4 regions of the Marinomonas sp. 63XJN7_9_ISO-PGPR-S23-217 genome follow, and region 3 is predicted to be linked to each of the others. Evidence: predicted binding sites of a transcription regulator. Region 3 holds the regulator's gene; each other region holds the start of a gene.
The links. The regulator PhoB, encoded in region 3, activates phosphate uptake and scavenging genes when phosphate is short. The targets are predictions, from matches to a motif close to TGTCATANNNNTGTCANA.
Positions count from the first base shown of each region.

Region 1: a site for PhoB is predicted at 1,909-1,926, ahead of AC0VYI_RS18995 (inorganic phosphate transporter). Genes of this name have one in related genera too.
Region 2: a site for PhoB is predicted at 2,372-2,389, ahead of pstS (phosphate ABC transporter substrate-binding protein PstS). Genes of this name have one in related genera too.
Region 4: a site for PhoB is predicted at 2,157-2,174, ahead of olsF (bifunctional ornithine lipid synthase OlsF). Genes of this name have one in related genera too.

Region 1 covers NZ_CM149678.1:4,043,798-4,048,014, forward strand. Annotated here, with positions in the region: gene AC0VYI_RS18990 (hypothetical protein) at 1-27, opposite strand, end outside; gene AC0VYI_RS18995 (inorganic phosphate transporter) at 211-1,785, opposite strand; gene AC0VYI_RS19000 (universal stress protein) at 2,263-2,703, shown strand; gene AC0VYI_RS19005 (IS630 family transposase) at 2,757-3,800, opposite strand; gene AC0VYI_RS19010 (alanine/glycine:cation symporter family protein) at 3,929-4,217, shown strand, end outside.
Region 2 covers NZ_CM149678.1:1,614,017-1,618,233, reverse strand. Annotated here, with positions in the region: gene AC0VYI_RS07505 (malate synthase G) at 1-1,980, opposite strand, end outside; gene pstS (phosphate ABC transporter substrate-binding protein PstS) at 2,537-3,586, shown strand; gene pstC (phosphate ABC transporter permease subunit PstC) at 3,605-4,217, shown strand, end outside.
Region 3 covers NZ_CM149678.1:5,347,752-5,351,968, reverse strand. Annotated here, with positions in the region: gene phoR (phosphate regulon sensor histidine kinase PhoR) at 26-1,387, opposite strand; gene phoB (phosphate regulon transcriptional regulator PhoB) at 1,397-2,089, opposite strand; gene ubiA (4-hydroxybenzoate octaprenyltransferase) at 2,174-3,031, opposite strand; gene AC0VYI_RS24880 (chorismate--pyruvate lyase family protein) at 3,080-3,610, opposite strand; gene AC0VYI_RS24875 (amino acid ABC transporter ATP-binding protein) at 3,823-4,217, opposite strand, start outside.
Region 4 covers NZ_CM149678.1:4,925,787-4,930,003, forward strand. Annotated here, with positions in the region: gene AC0VYI_RS22885 (sigma-70 family RNA polymerase sigma factor) at 21-596, shown strand; gene AC0VYI_RS22890 (ChrR family anti-sigma-E factor) at 599-1,339, shown strand; gene AC0VYI_RS22895 (hypothetical protein) at 1,461-1,643, shown strand; gene AC0VYI_RS22900 (hypothetical protein) at 1,808-1,999, shown strand; gene olsF (bifunctional ornithine lipid synthase OlsF) at 2,232-3,944, shown strand; gene AC0VYI_RS22910 (hypothetical protein) at 3,970-4,113, opposite strand.

The sequences.
Region 1 (4,217 bases), 1.3 Mb from region 3:
AACGACAACGAGCGCAATATTATTCATTATGACCTTATTACCAAATCCAGTGAGCAGTAAAATGAGTCTATTTAATACAACGGTACAGAGACTTACCTAGGAAGGTATAAATACAAAAAGGTCAGCTGAACTGACCTTTTTGACTAAAGCACTCTTTTTCGACTAAAGCAATCAACAAACGCTTCATTTCATAAATAACAGCAATGCACTTTAATGCATAACAGAGAAGCCTACCAACATATAAAAAATCATTGCAGAAAGCAACGCTGATGCAGGGACGGTAATCACCCAAGCGGCTGCAATACGAAGAATAGCGGAACGTTTTACCAATTCTTTTTTCGTCGCTTTCTTCAGCCCTTTACGCTCGCCTTTAGAAATAGGTGAAATATAACTGGCATTTTTTAAATCTTTAAGAATTTGGCGCTTTTCACCCACATCCGCCTGAGTGAAACGTTTCACAAAAGCCTGTGTTTCTTCAATATCATGACCTGCACGCTGAGAGTGCTTAATAATCGAGGCTATCTTCTTCTCATAAGACAGCTTTAGGTACTCCCGCAAGAAACCCACACCAAAAATACCACCAACAGCAATATGGGTGGAACTAACAGGAAGACCAAACTGAGAAGCAATAATCACCGTAATAGCAGCAGCCATCGCCACACAAAAGGCACGCGTTTTATCCAACTCAGTAATTTCAGAACCAACGGTTTTTATCAGTTTTGGTCCATACAGAGCTAAACCAACCGAAATACCAAATCCGCCAATCGCCATCACCCAAATAGGAATCGGCGCCGAGTTGGCAACGGCTCCCGTCATAAGCGCATCGTTTATGGCCGCTAATGGTCCAATTGCATTGGCAACATCATTTGCCCCATGGGCAAAACTTAATAACGCAGCAGAGGCAATCAGTGGAATGGTGAACAAGCTATTCACGGCATCTTTATCGTTTTTCAACTTCATTGCCGCTCTATCGACCATAGGGCGAACTAAAAAGTACCCGGTCATAGCGACCGCAAAGCCAATTAACAATGCGGTTGTCATGTCCAGTTTGAAAAGGTGCTTAAAGCCTTTTAGAATCAAGTAAGTTGAAAACGCCCAGACCATAATCGCCACTAGCAGAGGGACGACTTTTCGCGCAGCGAGAATCATGTCACTACGATAGGTGACAGTGCGCTTAATAAACATCAAAAAGGCCGCCGCAATAAGGCCACCCATTACCGGAGAAATCACCCAGCTGGCAACAATGGCCCCAAGCTGATTCCAGTTTGCAATTCCCCAGCCGCCCGCAGCAATCCCTGAACCAAGTACCCCACCAACAATAGAGTGGGTAGTTGAAACCGGTGCTCCAAGATACGTGGCTAGGTTTAGCCAAATAGCGCCTGCTAATAGAGCGGCCATCATAATCCAGATAAAGGTTGCAGAGTCCGCAATAGAACTGGGGTTAATAATACCTTTTTGAATCGTTCCAACAACCGTTCCACCAGCAATCAGAGACCCTGAAGCTTCAAAGATTGCGGCAATCAGAATAGCGCCGGTCATGGAAAGCGCTTTCGAGCCAACGGCAGGGCCAACGTTATTTGCGACGTCATTTGCCCCTATGTTCAACGCCATATAAGCACCAATACTGGCTGCAATCGCTAAAATAGAAACATTAGAAACAGCGGCACCTTGATTCACGGCGTAAAAGCCTGCCAGTAATACAAATCCAAGCGCAATCAGCACACGTATCAGTTCACCGCCACCCAACAGGGTCTTTTCGTTTTTCAATTTGCTTGTAAGATCCATAGAGGCTCTTCTTTAAAGATTTATCTATGCCAAACTGCGGCTCACTTGACAAACTTATGGCTCATCATTCATCGCAAAATGCTTACCCTAGCACTTTCAGAGAGTTTGACGCTTTATTCATCCTGTCACATTTCCTTCATGAAATGTTAATCGCGCGCCATTCTACACCGAGGCAATTCAGATAAAAACCCTAAAAAACTTTTATTGGACTCATTCCTACTAAGCCATCCTTCCTACCTGTGATGGCAACAGAATGGTGTGGGATACAGTTCAAAATCGCACGCCATAAAACCGCGATCTTAATAAAGGATTAGCCATAAAAACTGACTTTTTTATAAAAACAGTCAAAAACGTGCAAAAATAATGCATAATAAAACAATTCCGCAAAAGTCCAGTGCCGTTGAAATTTTCAAACGACAGCATTGGCAATAAAAAAAGAGTTAAATTACCCCCAATCAATCAAAGAGGGAACGAACCATGTCAGCAACAATCATTGTCGGAGTTGATGGAAGTGAAGCAGGCAACCGTGCTTTAGCCTACGCAAAACGACTCGCAACGTTAATCGGAAGCGAATGCAAACTAGAACTCGTTTGCGTGGTCGAATGGTCTCCTTATACATTCCAAACACCAGAAGAAAACTCCCATCGTAAAAAACAAAAACAGATTGAAACTAAAAACGCCCAAGAGCGCGTTATTGATCCCGCCCTAGCAGCCCTCAAAGAGGCGGGAATAACCGCTTCTGGCGTAGTGAAATTTGGTAAAGCCTCCTCAATTCTCAATAACATTGCAGTCGAACACAATGCTGAACAAATTGTTGTTGCTCGCTCCACAGAGCAAGGTTTAAGTGCACGAGTTTTCGGCAGTGTAACCGCCAACCTCGTTATGAGCGCCAATGTCCCCGTAACGGTTGTCAGCTAAGGAGCATGATTATGCTAAAACGTCCCTATTAACCCGGCGGAGTTTTATGTCTTCTATGCTGCATAACGGATTGAATTGTGTTTAAAGTACTTTTTGATTCGATTCGGATTCTTCTGCAACCCTCTCATATGAGAGACCACTCTATCCTTTAAAACCTTTTCATTCTTTGGCGCATCACCTGTATGCACACCTGCCTTTAAATCACAGTTTAGATACTCATCTGGATTGAGTTCAGGTGAGTAGGCAGGTAAATAAAAGACTTCTATTTGCTCTTTGGTTTTTGGCTTGGCTAACCACTCTTTTACTAATTTTGCATGATGTACTCGAAGGTTATCGAGTATCAGAAATACCTTTTTCTTAGAGGTTGAGATCAATCGCTTCATAAAGCGAATGAGTACTTTGGCTGTCATGTTGTCAGCGTAGGTCATAAAGCGTACTGTTCCTTGGTTTGTGATAGTAGAAATCATATTGATTCGGCAATACTTTGCTGGAATCACTTGGACTGGTGTCTTGCCTTTAGGAGCAAAACTTCGGCCATGCTGACTATCATTACGAAGGCCCGTTTCATCACCCCAATGTATCTCTGCCCCTTCATTCTTGGCCCTTTCCTTGATCGAGGGGTACTCTTCCCCAAGCCATTTGGACACTTTTCGAGGGTTTTGCTCATAGGCTTTTTTCAGTGGCTTTTGCGGGGTAAATCCCCAGCGCTTTAGATAGTCTCCAATGGTTCTAATGGGCATATCTTTCCCCCACAATTGCTTGATGAGCTGTTGGATCGCACGACGTGTCCACAAGGCAAAATTCAGCCTGCATTGATCAGGCATTTTATCGGTGATTTCTTGCTGAATTCGAGTTTCTTGTGCTTTGGTTAGACTGCCAAATGAGCCTTTTTCTCGACCACGCTTTTTATACTCAAAGCTTGCCTTTCCACGTTTTAAGTAGTCTCTATACCAACGGCCAACTGTGTCTACATGGACACCTGTCACCTCAGATATGTCTTTAAAAGAGAAGTCTTTTTCGCGCAGTCTGACAACTTGCTTTCGTAGCCTAGCGAGTTCTGGAGTGGTAAGTTTTCTTGTGTCTATTTTTTCGTTCATTCAGTGATTATACCAGATAATTTTTACCGCCGGGTTAATATTTTCTTTTTACGTCTCTCATCAGCCTACTGCTTTTAACAGTAAGCTCAAGCGTACAAGCAGAAGAAAGCTCTGGTGGCATTGATGCCGTGGTCAATGAAATATTTGGCCATGCGACAGGGTGGTTTGTCAGCCTTATCTTTGCACCGTTTCCCGGAACGAGCTTTCCTTGGATTGTGCTTTGGTTAGTCACTGGAGCCTCCATCTTCACACTCTACTTCGGTTTTTTACAATTCCGCGGTGTGGGCCACTCTATTGCCTTGGTAAAAGGTGACTATTCCGACCCAAATGACGCAGGAGAAGTAAGCCATTTCCAAGCACTGGCCACTGCCCTATCAGGAACGGTAGGTTTAGGGAATATTGCAGGTGTAGCGGTCG
Region 2 (4,217 bases), 1.7 Mb from region 3:
CGACATCACTTGATCACGACTGCACATACCATGCTCTAACCAATTGGCAATGTGTTGCGAGGAAATACGCAAGGTGGCTCGATCTTCCATTAGCGCCACATTATTAATATCCGGCACTTTGGAGCAGCCGACACCTTGATCTATCCAGCGCACCACATAGCCTAAAATGCCTTGAACATTGTTATCCAGTTCCGCCTCAATCTCAGCAGAGGATAAAGCGCCAGGATTCGTCATAATAGGCAGCGTTAAGATATCGTCTAAGCTGGCTCGCTCTCTGCTCATTAACGCTTGTTGTCGAGCGCGCACATCCACCGTGTGGTAGTGGGTGGCGTGCAAAATAGCACCATTAGGAGAAGGCACCCAAGCTGTATTCGCCCCAGACATTGGATGAGCAACTTTCTGCTCTAACATGGCCGCCATTTCATCCGGCATGGCCCACATACCTTTACCAATTTGCGCTTTACCAGACAAACCACATTCAAGGCCAATATCGACATTCCAATCTTCATAGGCTTTAATCCAGGCTTGCTGCTTCATCACCGTTTTAGGAACAAAAGGACCCGCTAGCATAGAAGTATGAATTTCATCCCCCGTGCGATCCAAAAAGCCGGTATTAATAAAGACTACTCGATCTTTCGCAGCACGAATACACTCTTTCAAATTGACGGTCGTCCGTCGCTCCTCATCCATGATACCGATTTTTAAGGTATTACGTTTCAGCTGCAACACGCTTTCAATGCGCGCAAATAATTCAACCGCAAAGGCCACTTCTTCTGGTCCATGCATTTTCGGTTTAACAATATTGATACTACCGGAACGACTGTTTTTGTGAGTGGTATTGCCATTTAAATCATGCATTGCTGCAAAAGCCGTGATAAAGCCATCCATTATGCCTTCTGGAATCTCATTACCTTCTTTATCCAAAATGGCAGAGCTTGTCATTAAGTGACCCACATTACGAATAAACAGCAAACTACGACCAGGTAACGTGATCGTCTCGCCTTCTTGTATGGCTTTGTAGGTGCGATCAGGATGCAAACGACGAACCATCGTCTGACCATTTTTTTCAAAGCGCTCTTCTAAAGAACCATTCATCAACCCAAGCCAATTGCGGTACACCTCTACTTTGTCTTCGGCATCAACCGCGGCAATGGAGTCTTCACAGTCCATAATGGTGGTCACAGCGGCTTCGATTAATAAATCTTTGACGCCCGCTTTATCCGTTTGACCGATCGGCGATGTTCCATCAATTTGGATCTCAATGTGCAACCCATTATTTTTCAATAAAATCGCACTTGGCTGATTTGCCTCACCTTGGTAGCCAACGCATTTTTCGGGTGATACAAGGCTCGCGGTTTCCCCCGAAGCCAACACCGCTTCTAACTGACCACCGACGATTTTATAAGACGTGACGTCCCCATGACGACCAAGCTTAAGAGGAGCAGCTTGATCTAATAATTGACGACCAAAGGCAATGACTTTCTCACCACGGATCGGGTTGTAGGCTTTGGTAATCTCTGCGCCCTCGTCTTCTGAGATGGCATCCGTACCATAGAGAGCATCATATAAACTTCCCCAGCGAGCATTGGCAGCATTTAAAGCAAAACGTGCATTCTTAACAGGAACAACCAATTGTGGACCCGCTTGCTCAGCAATCTCTTGATCTACCCCTTGCGTGGTAATCGTAAAATCTGCTCCTTCTGGTAATAAATAGCCGATCTCTTTTAAAAACTGCCGATACGCCTCGGCATCATGCTCTTCTTCTCGATGGGAAAGATACCAATGATCAAGCTGTGATTGCAGATCATCACGCTTAGCCAACAAGGCTTTATTTTTCGGAGCTAACTCATAAATCGCCTCTTCAAAGCCTTGCCAAAACTGCACTGGGTCAATGCCTGTCTCTGGAGCAATCTCGTCATTGACTAAACGCCACAGATTCTCATCAACCTGCAGGCTACCTTGCTGAACTCGCTGCGTCATAACCCTCTCCTTTATTTATTTTTTAAACCGTTTTGGTTTGATCAAGTTGTATCAGTTTATATCTAACTGAAACATTTGTAACGGACTAATCATTGCCTAGACGCATCATTATCCCACTAAGATAGAATCAAAAAAGCCCGTATTGTGACAAAAAAACTTTGCAACATAACAGCACACTGACTTGCATTTTTTTTACACTTTTATGCAAAGATAGCGAAAATCTTCCTTTAAAAAGTAAATACCACACGACAAATAAAAAATAATCACTTAAAAATCAAAAAGTTAAAAAATCATCATTGCCAATTTAGCCCTTCTTAAAAGCGCCTCAGTAATGTGCAAATAGCAAGATCACGAAAATTTTTTCTCTCAATCGGACACTATATGACAATTCGGTCATGAAACTGTCACAAAAGAAATCCATTATTTATCACCAGGACGGCAACTCAAGAAGACTCGCGTCCTTGGATAAATAAAGCTATTAGGACAAGCCGCCAAATGATGGCTGCAATGTTAGTTCTCGAATGACAATTTGAAACGATTTTAGGAGATAACTCTGATGAAACGCATTATTGCAAGTCTAGCTGTTTGTGCAGCGGCAAGCGCAATCACGGCAACGTCTGCTTTCGCTGCTGACCAAATTACTGGTGCTGGCGCAACCTTCCCATACCCTGTTTACTCAAAATGGGCTCAAGCTTATAACGAAGAAACAGGTGTTCAGCTAAACTATCAAGCAATCGGTTCTGGCGGTGGTATCAAGCAAATCAAAGCAAACACCGTAGACTTTGGTGCATCAGACAAACCTCTTACTCCAAAAGAGCTTGATAAAGCGGGTTTAATGCAGTTCCCAACGGTTATGGGTGGCATCGTGCCAATCCTTAACGTTAAGGGCATCAAACCAGGCGAACTTGTTCTTGATGGCAAAACCATTGCTAACATCTACCTAGGTAAAATCAAGCGTTGGAACAACAAAGAAATCCAAGCGCTTAACCCAGGCGTAAAACTTCCTGATAGCCGCATTTCTGTTGTTCACCGTGCAGATGGTTCTGGTACGACTTTCAACTTCACTTACTACCTAGCTGATGTATCTCCAGCTTGGAAAAAAGACGTAGGTGTTGATGCCTCTGTTCAGTGGCCAGTAGGTACTGGTGGTAAAGGTAACCAAGGTGTTTCTAACTACGTATCTCAGTTGAAAAACTCTATCGGTTACGTTGAGTATGCTTATGCTCTACAAAACAAATTGACTTACGCTCGCATGAAAAACAAAGATGGTAAAATCGTTTCTCCTGCGATGGAAAACTTCCAAGCAGCTGCCGCTGGTGCAGACTGGAAACATGCTAAAGGCTTCTACCTAATTCTAGCAAACCAACCTGGTGCTAAGAGCTGGCCGATGACCGCTGCAACCTTTATCTTACTTCATAAAGATGTTAAAAACCCTGACGCAACGAAAGCCGTGTTAAAATTCTTTGACTGGGCATACAAAAACGGTGACCAAGCGGCCGCTAAACTTGACTATGTTCCATTCCCTGCTAGCGTGAAAACATTGATTCGCGATGCTTGGAAAAAAGATCTAAAAGCTGACGGTCACTCTGTCTACATGGGCTCTTAATACATGAGTAATACCAACATGACGCTCGTAAATAATCGTACGAAAGCGCATGCCGAGACCGCTGGTGAATTCCAGCGGCCTCCACGTTTTCTAAACGGCGAAGCCTTTAACAAAACATTTAAATGGCTTTCTATTGGCGCTGCCTTATTCATTCTAATGATTTTAGGCGGCTTCTTTGTGTCTTTAACCATTGGTGCGTGGCCAGCCTTAAAACAGTTTGGTATTGGTTTTATTTGGACCTCCTCCTGGAACCCTGTTACCGAAAAATTTGGTGCCTTACCCGCCATTGCTGGTACACTCATCACCTCCGCTATTGCCATCATAATAGCTGTACCCTTGGCCTTTGCCATTGCCATTTATATTACTCAATTAGCGCCTAAATGGTTACGTCACCCTTTAGGCATTGCCATTGAATTGTTAGCCGCCATTCCTAGTATTATTTATGGTATGTGGGGACTGTTTTACTTTGCCCCGATGTTTGCAGACTACGTTCAAGGCCCGATCATTAATTTGTTTGAGAATGTGCCGATACTGTCCACCATTTTTCAAGGTCCTGCCATTGGCATCGGCATGGCAACAGCGGGCATTGTACTGGCCATAATGATTCTTCCCTTTATTGCCTCTGTTATGC
Region 3 (4,217 bases):
TTTAAGGGGAGGGTTAGGGTGGGGTTTATTGGTCTTTTACAATAGGCTCTTTGTCATCCTCAACATTTTTTTCTATTGCAGAAAACGCTGGAATATCATCCGTCCGTACTCGGTTGGCTGGGAAATGACAAGAGAAGCGACTGCCACGGTTGAGTTCGCTAAGGATCTGTAACTTAGCATCATGGTGCATGAGCACATGTTTGACGATGGCTAAGCCTAAGCCCGTGCCGCCCGTTTTGGTACTACGACCCTTATCGACTCGGAAAAATCGCTCCGTTAAGCGCGGAATGTATCTTGGGTCTATGCCTAAGCCGTGGTCGGCAACTGAAAACACGCCACTGAATTCATTAGACTCCCATTTCACTTTGATTTCACCGCCATCTGGTGAATACTTGATGGCGTTTACCACCAAATTAGAAAACGCACTGTAGAGTTCGTTGTAGGCGCCGTACAGACGTGCTTTTTCTGGAATATCAATGTCTAAAGAATGTTTTTCAGTAAGTAGAGGTGACGCAATTTTCTTAATGGCTTCCGTCCAAGAAGACACCTCATGCCAATGTTCTTCTTCTCGTTTATCGTTGCTTTCTAAACGCGATAATAGCAACAAATCTTCGATTAAATGTTCCATGCGCTCCGACTGCTCAGACATATTTGCGATGCCTTTTTGCATGCTGGCGGGCAGGGAATCTTGGAACATTTCTAACGTTTCTAAATAACCTTTAATGACCGTTAAAGGGGTTTTTAGCTCATGGGAGGCATTGGCGACAAAGTCTTTGCGCATTTCTTCGAGCAGGTGCAGTCTTGTGACATCGCGGATAAAAATCAAATGATCATTTTTATCGTACAAGGTGGTTTGGACTTCTAAATAAACGCCCTCTTTGGCCGGTGACTTAATCACCAGCGGTTCTCCAAAACGTTTTTGGGTAAAGTAACGAAAAAATTCTGGGTTGCGAACAATATTGGTAATGGGCTGCCCTCGATCAACTGGGCGCATTAGGCCTAAAAAGTGTCCTGCCGAGTTATTCCACCACTCTAAGTTGCCTTGGTTATCGGCCATAATGACGCCTTCTTTTAGGGCGGCGGTAGAATTCTCGATACGATTCAGAGCTTGGCGCATACGGCGCTTCGATTTACGCTGCTTTTTCTGCAAACGGTAGACAACATCGAAGATATCTCCCCAGATACCATCCGATTCAGGGGGGGCGCCTCGCCCAGAGTGACGTAGCCAATAATGAAATTGGTAAAGTTGATACAGCTGCCAATACAATGTTCCCAATAAAAACAAAAGTACGACGGCTTGTAAGTGGTTTATGATAAAACCGATGACGATGCAGGCCAAAAGCCCTAAAGACCAGCGAATTATTGCTCTTCGCCAAACTGCTTTCATATTATATGACTAAGTCCTTTTGGGAGAGAATCGGTAGCCAGTCCCTCGAACGGTTTGAATCAAAAAGTCGTGACTGCTACCAATGGCTTTTCGTAAACGGCGAATATGCACATCAACGGTACGTTCTTCCACATAAACATTACCGCCCCATACCTGATCCAATAATTGTGCCCGTGAATAGGCTCTTTCTTGGTGAGTCATGAGAAATTTTAGCAGACGGTACTCCGTCGGCCCCATATCTAGCGGCTTATTGTCAATGGTAACGCGTTGGCTAATAGGATCAAGGGTTAACCCTTCGATTTCAATTGGCTCATCTACCCCTTGAGGCGTGGCTCGACGTAGCACCGCTTTCAGTCTGGCGACTAATTCTCGTGGCGAGAAGGGCTTGGTAATGTAATCGTCAGCACCGACTTCCAGCCCTTGAATTTTGTTGTCTTCCTCGCTTTTTGCCGTCAACATAATGACGGGGATTTCCGCTGTTGCACTGTCTTTTTTTAGGCGACGAGTCAGTTCTATGCCGCTACTCCCTGGCATCATCCAGTCGCAGAGAATCAAATCAGGTCGATGGTCGACAATGATTTCGTGGGCTTGTTGGCTATTTTCTGCTTCCATATATTCGTATCCCGCCATTTCTAAGGCGACGGCGATCATTTCGCGAATGGAAGACTCATCATCAATGATTAATACTTTTTTACCGGTCACAGGATCTACCCTCATCTCAGGAACGGTTTAATTAAAACGTCTTAGTATGACAGTTATATGAAAATGTCACATATTCGCCATATATTACATAAATAGTAAGCTAGCAGCGATGCCAATAAAGATACAGTAGCCAATTCGGTTATTATCTAAGAAAGCATGGAAGCAGGCTTGTCGGTCACGTTCTTTGGCTTTTTGGTATTGCAGCCCAAATAATCCCAAACTGATGATAAGCGACACAAAGTAGATCCAGTTAAGGTGGGCCAGTATCCCGATCCAGACCAATAGGGATAACGTCAGACCTTGTAGACAGAGAATAACAAGTAAATCGTATTTGCCGAAAAGGATCGCGGTGGATTTAATGCCGACTTTTAAATCGTCGGGTCGGTCTGTCATGGCATAGTAGGTGTCATAGGCAATGGTCCAGAAGCAATTTGCCACAAACAGCATCCACAACTTGGGGTCTAGCAGATCCCCGCCTTGGGCGCTGTATGCCATGGGAATCGCCCAAGAGAACGCCAAGCCAAGAAATAACTGGGGCAGGTGGGTGTAGCGCTTCATAAAGGGGTACAGTGCGGCTAATCCTAAGCCGACGAAAGACAGCAAAATGGTTCGTAAATCGGTACACAGCACCAACAAAAAGCTCAATACGACCAAAAAGGCGAACAGCCCCAGCGCTTCTTTTTCGGACACACGGCCAGACGGTAAAGGACGATTTTTCGTGCGCTCAACGTGTCCATCGACTTTTCGGTCAGCGTAATCATTGATGACACAGCCGGCAGAACGCATGCTAAACACTCCCAGAACAAAAATGACAATAAGGTGCCATTGGGGCCAGCCATCGGCCGCTAGCCAAAGGGCCCATAGGGTCGGCCACAGCAAGAGTAGGGAGCCAATAGGACGATTAAAACGCGTTAAGTCGGCGTAATCTTTAAGCTTGTTCATGGGAGTCCATTGATTTAGTCGTCAGAATTAGGCGAAGCCGCCTTTATGTTATGCCATTGTCTCGAAAAATGCTTCACTGACCAAGATACCAGAGCCAAATTGTTGGAAAACAGAGCGTCTTGCCCAGACTTTAGTATGGTGATTGGTAAATAAGCCTTTGGGAAGGGCCGCTACCTCAATAGGGCTGCGTTTAAGTGCCCTATGTTTAAACAAATAACCGCCTAATGGTTTATTGTGCAAATGTTTCACTTGTCGCCAATGACCTCGTAAGGCGTTGGCTGGGATAATGGAGCGGGCGTATATAACGGTTCGACCATCGACTTTTAATAATACCGTGCGAACACGCGCAGCATCGCGTGGCTTCATGTTGAGTCGTCGTTTTTCACGCGGTGTTGCTTTCCCCCAACCATCCTCAATAACCTCTACCGTGAGTTGGCCTCTTTTTTTCAACTCTGCGGTGATGGATTGACTGGTCGTGAGCCAAAACCAAAGTGACGCTGGAATTTGCTGTTTGTTAATTTGTTTTAAGGGTTGCCAACGGTAGTGCAGGGCAAGTGTCAGATGATGATTTAATTGCATGTTAGGCCAATCGTTTAGAGCCCTTTTATCGACACTGGTGTTTCTGCCAGTGCATAAAGGTCTCGATTAGTGACATGGCTATTATATTGAGGTTTCGCAACCTTGTCCCATAGAACAATGCATAAAAAAGCCTCGCCTTTATGTCCAACGTCATGGTGGAACATCAAGGTGAGGCTGTTGATCCGATTTGTTTAGTTAACAGGGAATCAGTATCAATGGTTCAAAATTTGGCTTAGGAACAATTGTGTACGGTCATGCTGTGGATTATTGAAAAACTCTTGAGGCTCATTGGCCTCCACAATTTCTCCAGCATCCATAAAGACCACGCGATCCGCCACGGTTTTAGCAAAGCCCATTTCATGGGTAACACAAACCATGGTCATCCCTTCTTCTGCCAACTGCACCATAACATCGAGCACTTCTTTGATCATTTCTGGGTCAAGAGCGGAAGTGGGCTCATCAAATAGCATGATGCGTGGCTGCATACACAGGCCACGGGCAATCGCCACACGCTGTTGTTGGCCCCCGGAAAGTTGCCCTGGGTATTTTAATGCTTGGTTGGCAATTTTCACGCGTTCCAAATAATGCATGGCCAGTTCTTCTGCTT
Region 4 (4,217 bases), 420 kb from region 3:
CAATAGAGTGGGAGTAATAAATGAACACTGTCAAGCAGATTGACTCTGATGACCACTTGGTTCAAGACATGCTCGCTATTGCGCAAAGTCGCGATCAAGACGCGCTGAATCGACTGTTCGATCATTATGTTCCCAAAATCAGGGCATTTTGTTTAGCCGCTCAACCCGGTGCCAATCTGATGGCTGATGACATAGCACAGGAAGTGATGATTCGGATTTGGCGAAAAGCACATACTTATAAGTCAGAAACGGCATCACTCAATACATGGGTTTTCACTTTGGCACGTAATGCCCGTATTGACTATTTACGTAAAAACAGCCGTCACCAATCGGATATTGACCCGGAATATCTGTGGCGCGATGTAGTCGATGAGAATGCAGACCCATTCAAAGACGCCCAGCAAAAACGCGATCAAGAACGCATCCAGGTTGGACTAGCAAAATTGCCACAGGATCAACAACAGGTACTCGCTAAAGTGTATTTAGAAGGTAAAACGCACAAAGAAGCGGCGGAAGAACTTTCCCTGCCTCTAGGCACCATTAAATCTCGTGTACGCTTAGCGCTTCACAAACTGACGATTTATATTAAGAGGTAGTTATGACGATTCACTACCACCCAAGCATTGAAATGCTGACGGATTATGCCGCTGGCTCGTTGAGCCTGACACACTCTATGTCTATTGCAACGCATATCGAGCAATGCCAAGAGTGCCAACAACAAATACGCAAGCTGACCACGCTTGGCGCGCAACTATTTACTCAAACGGCCACAGAAGACGCCAATATCGTCGATCTGAAAGCATCATTTTTTGACAAACTGCGCGAACTAGACCGCTCTGAGGGCATAAGCTCGCCAGTAAAAGAGCAAGGACATCGAGATCAGTCAACAGGCCCAATGGCAAGCGAAGAGACCCTCCCGTCATGGGAACAAGACTACCAAGTCCCGAAAAGCCTTCGCCAGTTTGTTCCCTTTGGCTATGACAAACTCAAGTGGATGTCGTTATCCCCTTCGGTCAAAATCGCTACCTTATGCCAAGAAGAAGGTGGCGCACAGGTCGCGTTAACTCGAATCAAAGCTGGCGCTAGCATTCCAACTCATACTCACACTGGTGATGAAATCACGCTGGTATTGGAAGGCGCCTTTTCTGATAAAAGTGGCATCTATCGTCGGGGGGACTTTATTACCCGAGATGCCAGTCACAAACACAAACCCATGGTCACTAAAGATGCCGAATGCATTTGTCTCACGGTATTGGATTCTCCCATTGAGTTTACTGGCTGGCTGACACGCTTATTCAATCCGATTATGCGGCGCTATCATCCTCATTCAAACCACTGACTGAAGTAGGCAAGACCCGAAGCCATAAAATGACGACACGTTTTCCGACGTTAGACCATAGCAAGATTTCGTTTTTAAAATATGGTATACTCTTTGCTCAACTCATATAAGGATTAGCACTATGGCGACGAAAAAGAAGCAACCCGCTGCATCGGAAACCTCGGAATCCATTGAAAAGCAAATGCAAGAATTTCTTGCTCGTGGTGGACAAATAAACAAAATTGACTCTGGTGTCAGTGGTCAATCTCAACTAACGGGCCCTCGCCATATCTCCCTTGGTAACAGCAAAGCGAAAAGCCAATAAGCTTTTCGTTTTTCTTTGTTTTACCAGCGTTTTTTCAAGATTATCTTCCCATGTTGTTTCTCCCTAGAATCGGCTACTATTCGTTGCTAGGCACGACTGTCCTTTCATCTACAGTCCGTTGAAATAAACGCCTTTCTGTGTCGATAGATAAAGGAGTCTCGATAGTGAACACATCTGAATACAATTTTATGCGCCCACTATGGCGCCGTATCGCAGCAACCCTAGTCGCTCTGGGCTGGACATATATGGAATGGTCTAGTGGTAACTCATTTTGGGGTGTGATCGCATTAGGCTTTACTGGCTACTGTCTATGGAACTATTTCTACCGTTTCAAGCCGGATACAACGCCAGAGTAACCCTTCGTTAACGGGCTAATAGCTCTTCTTCCATCACCTTTTTTAGCCTCACGACACCCTTTGGTTCAGCCACAGGCTTCCCCTTTCTAGACTGATACCTTAAAAGAACAACTCAATACTCGTTAACGATCTGTCGATAGCGGCCTATCGATTGTGTTGTCATATTACTGTCACCTGACTAATCTATGCTCAATAGTATCCTCCAAAAATCCTGTTTGAACGGAGCAACACTGTGATAGAAGTCGAGCAATTGATTGCCAATAAATCGCCACAATTTTTTGATAAAAGCCCACTAATCACTCGTCCTACTTTGAGCTTTTTAAAACGCTTATTCCATGAAAATGAAGTGAATCAGTTTTTAGAAAAAAATAAAGACTCTGTTGGTTTCGAATTTATTGATCGCGTCTTGGATCACTTCAATTTTAGCTATCAAGTCAGCCAGGTGGATCGTCGTAATATTCCCGCTATTGGACGCGTCATGATCATCGCCAATCACCCTCTTGGCGCCTTGGATGGTCTGGCTTTATTACGTTTGATTGGGGAAATTCGCCCTGATGTGAAAATCGTCGCCAATGATTTATTGATGAGTCTAGACGGTTTAAAAAGTTTAGTGTTACCGGTGGATAATATGGGCGGTAAAACAGGACGTCAGCAACTAAAAGCCATCATGAACAGTCTACATAACGATGAAGCCGTGATTATTTTTCCAGCAGGTGAAGTCTCTCGTATCTCCCCCAGTGGCGTAAAAGACCAGCGCTGGAATGAGAACTACTTAAAACTCGCGAAAAAGACCAACAGTCCAATTTTACCCGTGCACATTGGTGGTCGTAATTCCATGATGTTTTACACCAGCTCTATTTTGTATCGTCCCCTGTCTACGATTCAATTACCAAATGAAATGTTTCGTCAACGTAATCGTAAGATTCCAATGCAAGTGGGTCAGGCAATCCCTATTCAAGAGTTATCCAAGCTGCCACTGAGTGATAAAGAGAAGAATAAACTGGTCAAACGCCATTTGTACCGTATTGCCAAAGGCAAAAAGCCCCTATTAAAAACAGAAAAGACGGTTGAACATCCACAAAATCGCCAGTTAATCAAAACCGAATTGAAAAAAGCGGAACATTTGGGTTCAACCAAGGATAATAAACAAATCTTCTTAGTGGATTACGACCCGATGTCCGTCACCATGAAAGAAATCGGCCGCTTACGTGAAATCGCGTTTCGCAAGGTCGGAGAAGGCACCGGTGAACGTTCAGATTTGGATAAGTATGATCAATACTACCGCCACCTTGTTTTATGGGATGAGGAAGCACTCGAAATTGTTGGGGCCTATCGTATTGGCGAAGTGGCTCGCTACATGAAAGAAGACAATCAAAACCGTATTTACAGTGCTGAACTCTTCTCTTACTCCTGTGATATGGAGCCCTATTTTGAACAGGGAATTGAACTGGGCAGAAGCTTTGTGCAACCTAAATACTGGGGCATGCGCAGCCTAGATTACTTATGGTATGGCATTGGGGCCTACTTAAAGCGTCATCCAGAAATTCGTTATATGTTTGGCCCAGTAAGCTTAAGCAACAGCTATCCGCAAATCGCGAAAGATTTGATTGTCAGTTTTTACAAAAAGTATTTTCCTGACACAGAATACTTGGCCCGCTCTTTTAACCCCTATCAAGTTTCCCAAGAGCACCAAGACATCATCTCAGGCCTATTAAAAGGCGAGCGTTATGAAGAAGATTTTCGCACACTAAAAGAGCAATTGGGTCATTTGGGTGCCAGCGTTCCAACTTTGTTCAAGCAATATTCGGAACTGTGTGAACCCGGTGGCGTTCGCTTCTTAGACTTTGGCGTAGATGCCGACTTCGGTTATTGCATTGATGGTTTGGTGTTAGTCGATCTTACTCTAGTCAAAGAAACCAAGCGTAACCGCTACTTAGGCGATTAAGACACAATTGCTTAACCCCTAGACATCAATGATGATGACCATGAGGGTGGTGGTGTCGACCATGACCGTGTTTATCATCTTCATGATGACGTTTGACCACAAGCTTATAGGTGATTTTGACCAACAACATTAAGACCAATACAATGAGGACAACGGCTTCAGGGCTCATGATATGACTCCTCTTATACTTTTTGTTTTTTACTTTTCAATAGTAAGTGTAGTCGAAAAAATGCCCTAAATTGTTTATTTTTTAAACTACCATGCACTAAGTCA